One region of the Sodalis praecaptivus genome, then DNA from elsewhere that is predicted to be linked to it. Evidence: predicted binding sites of a transcription regulator. Region 1 holds the regulator's gene; the other holds the start of a gene.
What was found. The regulator CRP, encoded in region 1, controls carbon source genes, mostly activating them, when cyclic AMP is high. The targets are predictions, from matches to a motif close to ATGTGANNNNNNTCACAT.
Positions count from the first base shown of each region.

Region 2: a site for CRP is predicted at 2,203-2,220, ahead of ompW (outer membrane protein OmpW). Genes of this name have one in related genera too.

Region 1 is NZ_CP006569.1:456,315-460,527, reverse strand. It holds gene SANT_RS02045 (YheU family protein) at 44-265, shown strand; gene SANT_RS02040 (phosphoribulokinase) at 433-1,302, shown strand; gene SANT_RS02035 (OsmC family protein) at 1,409-1,816, opposite strand; gene crp (cAMP-activated global transcriptional regulator CRP) at 2,134-2,766, shown strand; gene SANT_RS02025 (YccS/YhfK family putative transporter) at 2,819-4,213, shown strand, end outside.
Region 2 is NZ_CP006569.1:2,091,754-2,095,966, reverse strand. It holds gene trpB (tryptophan synthase subunit beta) at 1-231, shown strand, start outside; gene trpA (tryptophan synthase subunit alpha) at 233-1,039, shown strand; gene SANT_RS09365 (BON domain-containing protein) at 1,147-1,461, shown strand; gene ompW (outer membrane protein OmpW) at 1,528-2,163, opposite strand; gene SANT_RS09355 (YkgJ family cysteine cluster protein) at 2,440-2,850, shown strand; gene SANT_RS09350 (YciC family protein) at 2,905-3,657, shown strand; gene SANT_RS09345 (septation protein A) at 3,694-4,213, shown strand, end outside.

The sequences.
Region 1 (4,213 bases):
TCGTCACGCTGTCGCCCCGACCACCACTGGAGAAATGCCGAGAATGATCATTCCCTGGGAGCAGATCGATCCCGCCACGTTATATAATTTGATCGAATCGTTTGTGCTGCGCGAGGGCACGGATTATGGCGAGCGGGAACAAAGCCTGCAACAAAAGGTAGCGGATGTGTTACGCCAGGTGCAGTCCGGCGAAGCGGTGCTGGTGTGGTCGGAGCTGCACGAAAGCATTAACATCATGCCGCGCGGTCAGTTCCGCCCCGATTAGCGACGGCGATGCGGCTCTTCCCCGCCGCCGCCGCGCCCGGCCGTGCGTCCGCATGGCGGAAACGAGCAAGCCTCGCGGTGGCCCTGCGGCGCCAAACGTGATAACAATAACCTTCGGCCGCCCGCACGTCATCTGACAGAGGTTATCAACACTATTAAGGTCTCATCATGTCAGCACAACATCCAATTATTGCGGTTACCGGCTCCAGCGGCGCCGGGACCACGACCACCAGCCTGGCTTTTCGCAAAATCTTTCAACAGTTGAACATTCGCGCCGCGGAGTTGGAAGGCGATAGCTTTCACCACTTCACCCGGCCGGAAATGGATTTAGCCATTCGTAAAGCGCGCGATTTAGGTCGGCACGTGAGTTATTTCGGCCCGGATGCGAATAACTTCGATCTTCTGGAAAGAACATTTTATCACTATGGGGAAAGCGGACGCGGGCAGGCGCGCAAATATTTGCATACCTACGACGAAGCGGTTCCTTATAATCAGGTCCCCGGCACCTTTACCCCCTGGCAGCCCCTGCCGGAGCCTACCGACGTCCTATTCTACGAGGGGCTGCACGGCGGCGTTGTGACCGAGCATAATGACGTTGCGCGGCACGTGGATTTGCTGGTGGGGGTGGTGCCGATAGTCAATCTGGAGTGGATCCAGAAATTGGTGCGCGATACCAACGAGCGGGGCCACTCCCGCGAAGCGGTCATGGATTCCGTGGTGCGATCCATGGAAGATTATATCAATTTTATCACGCCGCAATTTTCCCGTACCCATATCAACTTCCAGCGGGTGCCGACGGTGGACACCTCCAATCCGTTCGCCGCCAAAGCGATCCCGTCGCTGGACGAAAGCTTTGTGGTTATTCACTTCCGCGGCCTGGACGCCATGGATTTTCCCTATTTACTGGCGATGCTGCAGGGATCTTTTATTTCCAATATCAATACGCTGGTGGTGCCGGGCGGCAAAATGGGTCTGGCGATGGAATTGATCATGGCGCCGCTGGTCAAGCAATTGCTGGAAGGGAAACCGATTCGCTAAGCGGCTTGACGCGGGCGCCGCGCGCGGGAACGACGCGCGGCGCCAATCGGGTGGGGCATGATGCGGCTTAGCGCTGCGCCCCGACAGTCAAGCGCGCCCCGCGCGCTCAGTCGAGGTGACGTACCTCAAAGCTGTGGGTAATATTGGCGGCTTTCCCCAGCATCAGCGAGACCGAACAATACTTTTCCGCCGACAGCGCGACCGCGCGCTCGACGATCTTATCCGTCAAATCGCGGCCGGTGACGATAAAATGCAGATTGATTTGGGTAAACAGACGCGGCGCTTCCTCGCGGCGCGTTGAGGTTAACTTGACCTCACAGTCGCGCACATCGGCGCGGCCCTTTTGCAGAATCGAAACCACGTCAATAGCGCTACAGCCGCCGGCGGACATAAGCAGCATTTCCATTGGGCTTGGGGCCTTTTCGCCGCTGTTGCCATCCATGATAATCTGGTGGCCCGAGGCGGATTCGCCGATAAAAGACAGCCCTTCCACCCACTTTACTCGCGCTTGCATATCGTTAACTCCTGATAATATTCTTTGTGAAAGACTACCTTTTTGCCGCCAAACTGGCAATGTAACCGCAGATGCATCATGCTGAAGCGAGACAACACAAGACAGTCTCTTAAAGCTATGCTAAAAAACAAGGCAGGATCGAACTCACCGACAGTGAAAGAGCAAGAGAGCGATCGAAACGTCACCAACATTGGACCCTGATAAGTTCCCTTGCGAGGTTCCGTTTATGAACGGAATGACATCATAATAACACCTTACCTTACAGGGAATACGCCGTTCCTAAACAGGGCGGCGATGACAAAAGAGGATAACAGCGAATGGTTCTCGGCAAACCGCAAACAGACCCGACTCTCGAATGGTTCCTGTCTCATTGCCATATTCATAAGTATCCATCGAAGAGTACGTTGATTCACCAGGGTGAAAAGGCAGAAACGCTCTACTATATCGTCAAAGGCTCCGTCGCAGTGCTTATCAAGGACGAAGAAGGCAAGGAGATGATCCTCTCCTACCTCAATCAGGGCGATTTTATCGGCGAACTGGGGTTGTTTGAAGAGGGGCAGGAGCGCAGCGCATGGGTGCGGGCGAAAACGGCCTGCGAAGTGGCTGAGATATCCTACAAGAAATTTCGCCAGTTGATTCAGGTCAATCCCGACATTCTGATGCGCCTGTCTTCACAAATGGCCAGCCGCCTGCAGGTGACCTCAGAGAAAGTCGGCAACCTGGCTTTCCTGGATGTGACCGGGCGTATCGCGCAAACGTTACTGAATTTAGCCAAGCAGCCGGACGCCATGACTCACCCGGACGGTATGCAAATAAAAATCACCCGGCAGGAAATCGGCCAAATAGTTGGCTGTTCACGGGAAACGGTCGGCCGTATTTTGAAAATGCTTGAGGATCAAAATCTCATCTCTGCCCACGGAAAAACCATTGTCGTTTACGGAACCCGCTAATCCCCTTTCACCACGGGCATGGTCAGGACGGCCATGCCTCTTTAGCTGACTTATGTGGCGCAGACTCATCTACCACCCCGAAGTAAATTATGCCCTGCGGCAGACCATTGTGCTTTGCCTGCCGGTCGCCATCGGACTGATGTTCGGCAGCCTGCAGCAAGGTCTGCTGTTCTCGCTGGTACCCGCCTGTTGCAACATCGCCGGGCTTGATCAGCTCCATAAACGTTTCTTTAAGCGGCTGGTGGTCGGCGGCTCGCTGTTCGCCCTGAGCAGTATTTTTATCCAGCTGCTGTTGGCGCACGGCGTGCCGCTGCCGTTTGTCATGCTGGGGTTGGCGCTGCTGTTCGGCGTCAGCGGCGAAATCAGCCCGCTACACGGCCGCTTGCTGCCGGCATCGCTAATTGCCGCGGTATTTACCCTGGGGCTGACCGGCAATGTGCCGCTTTGGCTGCCGCCGCTGCTCTATCTGGCGGGGACTGCCTGGTATGGGCTGTTTAACGCGCTGTGGTTCCGGCTATGGCAAGAGCAGCCGATGCGCGAGGCGCTCAGTCTGCTCTACCGCGAACTGGCGGATTATATCGAAGCGAAGTACAGTTTGCTGACTCAGCACACCGATCCGGACAGTGCGCTACCGCCGCTGTTCGCCCGCCAGCAAAAGGTCATCGACCAGATTGCCCAAGTGTATCAGCAGTTGCATATGCTCTCGGCCAACCATCTCAGCCAGTACAAAAGACTGTTGCGCGCCTTCCAGGTCGCGTTGGATTTGCAAGAGCATATCGCGGTGAGTCTGCATCAGCCGGATGAAGTGCAAAAGCTGGTGCAGCAAAGCCACGCCGAGGCGGTGTTGCGCTACAACGCGCGTATCGTCGCCGCCCGGCTGCGCGTCCTGGCGGACGATATTCTCTATCACCGCCAACCTGACCGGTTTGCCGCGGATGCCGGCCTGTCGGCGCTGGAAAAAATTGCCCGCCACCATCCGGATAATCCGGTAGGCCAGTTCTGCTATTTCCATTTCAGCCGCATCTATCGCCTGTTGCGTTCCCAGCGCCCCCTCTATCGTCGCGATGTGATGGCGGATAATCAGCAGCGGTTGCCGTTCTGGCCGGCGCTGCGCAGTTATTGCTCCTTGAAATCGATGGCGCTGCGCAACGCCGCCCGCCTGGGCCTCATGCTGGCGATCGGCAGCAGTTTGGGCCTGGTGTTCAATCTGCCGAAACCTTACTGGATCCTGATGACCATCATGTTTGTCAGTCAGAATGGTTACAACGCGACCCGGGTGCGTATACAACATCGGGCGCTGGGTACCCTGGCGGGGCTGGTGATTGCCGCGGGTACGCTGCAACTAAAGATGGGCGACGGCGTCATCCTGAGCGGCATGCTGGTGGTGACTCTGGCCGGCTATTTGGTACTGCGCAAAAATTACGGTCTGGCGATGACCGGTATGACG
Region 2 (4,213 bases), 1.6 Mb from region 1:
GCCGAGTACGTATCGGTCACCGACGAAGAAGCCCTGGACGCCTTCCGGCGTCTCTCGCGCCATGAGGGTATTATCCCCGCATTGGAATCCTCCCACGCGCTGGCCCATGCGCTGCGGATGATTAAAGCGGAGCCGGAGAAAGAGCAGATCCTGGTGGTTAACCTGTCCGGGCGCGGCGATAAAGATATTTTCACCGTTCATGATATTTTGTCGGCGCGAGGAGAAATTTAATATGGAACGCTATCAGCAATTATTCGGCCGGTTGGCGGCCCGCAACGAAGGTGCTTTCGTGCCGTTTGTGACGCTGGGCGATCCCAACCCCGCGCTTTCGCTGCAAATCATCGATACGCTCATCGACGCCGGCGCCGACGCGCTGGAGTTGGGCATCCCGTTTTCCGATCCGCTGGCGGACGGCCCCACTATCCAAAACGCCAACCTGCGCGCGTTTGCCTCCGGCGTCACGCCGGCGCACTGCTTTGAGATACTGGCATCGATTCGCGCCAAATACCCCGAGATACCCATTGGCCTGCTGATGTACGCTAATTTGGTGTACAACGACGGCATTGACGCTTTCTACGCCCGCTGCGCCGACGTCGGCGTCGACTCGGTGCTGGTGGCGGACGTGCCGCTGCAAGAGAGTCTGCCGTTTCGCCAAGCCGCGTTGCGCCATGGTGTCGCGCCCATCTTTATCTGCCCGCCCAACGCCGACGATGATCTGCTGCGCGAAATCGCCTCCCACGGCCGGGCGTATACCTACCTGCTCTCGCGCGCCGGCGTCACCGGCAGCGAAAAACGGGCCAATACGCCGCTGGCGCATTTGGTCAATACCCTGAAGGCGTACCACGCGGCGCCGACCCTTCAGGGGTTCGGCATTTCCGAACCCGATCAGGTGCGATCCGCTTTGCAGGCCGGTACCGCCGGCGCCATCTCCGGCTCGGCCATTGTGCGGATTATCGAAAACCATGTGGATGATCCCGCTTTGATGCTGGAAAAACTGGCGCAATTCGTGCGCGAAATGAAGGCCGCCACCCGTTCCTGACTGGCGCAAACACGTTTTATCAGCAACACTGTCAATGCCGGACGCCCGCAAAGCGCCGGCGATAAAACCGAATAAATAACGACAACGCATTCCATCAAGGAGAGAATATGAACGTGTGGAAAGTCGCCGCCAGCCTGTTAACCCCTCTTTTATTAGCCTTCGCGCTGAGCGGTTGCGCGCCAACCGCAAAGTCTGAGGGAACCGGCGGCTATATTGACGATACGGTTATCACCGCGAAGGTGAAATCGGAATTGGTCCGCGACGATCGTCTGAAAGCGCGGGAAATCAATGTCGAAACCTTTAAAGGCCGCGTGCAGTTAAGCGGTTTTGTGGGGTCCGCCTCCGAAGCCAGCCTGGCGGTTCAGGCCGCGCGCGGCGTGGCCGGCGTGAAGTCGGTGGAAAACGATATGCAAATCAAATAACCCACGTCAGGTTTAGCGGTGTTAGCCGGGGGCGCGCAGGCGCCCCCTTTTCTTGGCCGAAAGCCGTCAGAAGCGATAGCCGACGCCAAACATAAACGCCCAGGGATTGATATCGGTATGAATGGATTGCTGCTGACCGCCGGCCTTGAAGCGGACATCGGTATCGATATCCATATACCACACCGACATATTAATCAGCCAGTTATCGCTGACGTTATAATCCAGCCCCGCCTGCCCGGCCAGACCCCAGGAATGCTTCAAGCTCAAATCGCTTAAGCCGAGATCCTCGCCCTTCTGATTGAAATGGGCATCATAAAAGGTGGTGTAGTTCACGCCGATACCGATATAGGGCCGCAGCTTGTCTTGGGCATCGCCAAAATAATATTGCGCCATCAAGCTTGGCGGCAATTGTTTGACCTTGGCGATATTGCCGGTGCTGTTAAGCCCGACGCGGTGACTGAACGGCGTCGCCGCCAACAACTCGACACCGATGTTATCGGTGATCATATAACCAAAGGTCAGCCCCAGTTGCGTGTTATTGCTGACATTGAACTCGCCCAGCCCCAACACATTATCCGAACTCTCGCTGGGCCGGACGGTAATACTGCCGGCACGGGCGATAAAATCACCGGCCTGGTGGGCGAATACGGGTTGACTAAAAAGAATAGCGGCCACGGACGCGGCCAAAACGGTTGTTTTCATACCCTGCTCCATTGCTATTTTGCTTACCGTTAGGGGTAAATTTGATCCTTATCACCTTCCGAACCCTCGGTGGCGTAGAGGCGAATTGATATGCATCACCGATAACAAGCGTTATATCAATTCCCCTACTATTTACGGGTTGATCCATATCAACGGAACGGCAACAACAGCAAAAAAAGCGGTGATAAGTCATTTCTGTTGCTTTCAGGCGGCGGGCTGGGTAGTTTGCGAGTGTGTCAGTTCGGGTTCGACGTTGTGGCCTCGGTGGATAACAGCATGAACGATGATGGCAACCCCTGCATGTCCTGCGGCGCCTGCTGCGCGCGCTTTCGCGTGTCTTTTTATTGGGCCGAGGCGGATGACGGCGCCGGCCAGGTGCCTGCGGCGTTAACGGAACCGCTCACGCCTTTTCTACGCTGTATGGCGGGCAGCAACGATCGCCCGCCGCGCTGCCGCGCGCTGCTGGGACAAATCGGCTGTAGCGTGAGCTGCGCCATTTATGCCTCGCGCCCGTCACCCTGCCGCGAGTTCCGCATGAGCGGCGAAGAGGGCCTGGCGAACGCCGCGTGCGATCGCGCCCGGGCGCACTATGGCTTACCGCCCTTGGCGCGACCGGCGGCGCAGTGGGAGAAAATCATGCCGCACTCGCCCCGGGATGATGCATTAGGGTGCCAAGCCGTGGATTAACAGGGTAGAATAGCGGGCTAGCCTATTTATTGATTGTTTTGCCAAGGAGCCCCCATGCCAATTATGGCAAGTACCCTGTACCGCGACATGCTGAATTTTTTCCGTAATCAGTTTGCCAGTATCGTGCTATTGGCGCTGCTGACGGCGCTGATAAGCGTGGTGCTGGGACATGCGCTGTCCCCGGGCAGCGAGCAGCTGATGACGCTCAGCGACGGTACCCATATGGGCGACACTGCCGACATGAGCCTGCAGCAATTGGTACAGCAGATGTCGGTCGAGCAGCAGCGCGTGTTGCTGAAAGCCTCCGCCGCCGGTACCCTGGCCGGTCTGGTCGGCAACGTCCTGCTGGCGGGAGGATTGCTGACCATGATTCGCCTGGTATCCAATCGCCAGCCGGTCAGCGTATTGCGCGCCATCGGCCTGTCGGCGCCGCTGTTGCCGCGCCTGCTGCTGCTTATTTTTCTCACGACGTTGCTGGTGCAGTTAGGCCTGTTGCTGATTATCGTACCGGGTATCCTGCTGGCCATCGCTTTTAGCCTGGCGCCGGTCATTGCCACCAGCGATAATCTGGGCGCCATTAAATCCATGCGCCTGAGCGCCAGTCTGGCGTTTGCCAATCTTCGGCTGCTGGCGCCGGCGGTGCTGTTCTGGCTGTTGGCTAAAGCGGCGGTGCTTCTGCTGGCGACCCAGTTCACGCTGGTGTCATCGCTGGTGGCGGCGGTATTATTAAATGGTCTGAGCAATCTTATTTCCGCTCTGCTGCTAATCTATCTTTATCGTCTGTATATGTTGTTGCGGCAGGCCTGATGGCGGCGTTTACCCTCTTTACCGGTGGACTTTGTTATGAAGCAGTTTCTTGATTTCCTGCCCTTGGTGGTGTTTTTTATTGTCTACAAACTGTACGACATCTACTACGCCTCCGGCGCATTGATTGTCGCCTCCGCGCTGGTATTGGTTTATACCTGGCTGCGCTATCGCAAAGTAGAAAAGGTCGCCCTGATTACCTTCGTGCTGGTAGCGATATTCGGCTCGCTGACGCTTTACTATCACAACGCGGAATTTATCAAGTGGAAGGTGACGGTAATTTATACGCTGTTCGCCGCGGCACTGCTGATAAGCCAATTCGTCCTCGGCAAGCCCCTCATTCAACGTATGCTGGATAAAGAGATCCATCTCCCGGCGCGGGTTTGGAACAATTTGAATATCGCCTGGGCGGTGTTCTTCCTGGCCTGCGGCGCGGCGAATATTTATATCGCGTTCTGGCTGCCGCAGAGCGTTTGGGTAAATTTCAAGGTTTTTGGCCTCACCGGCCTGACGCTGGTGTTTACACTGCTCAGCGGAATTTATATCTACCGCCATATGG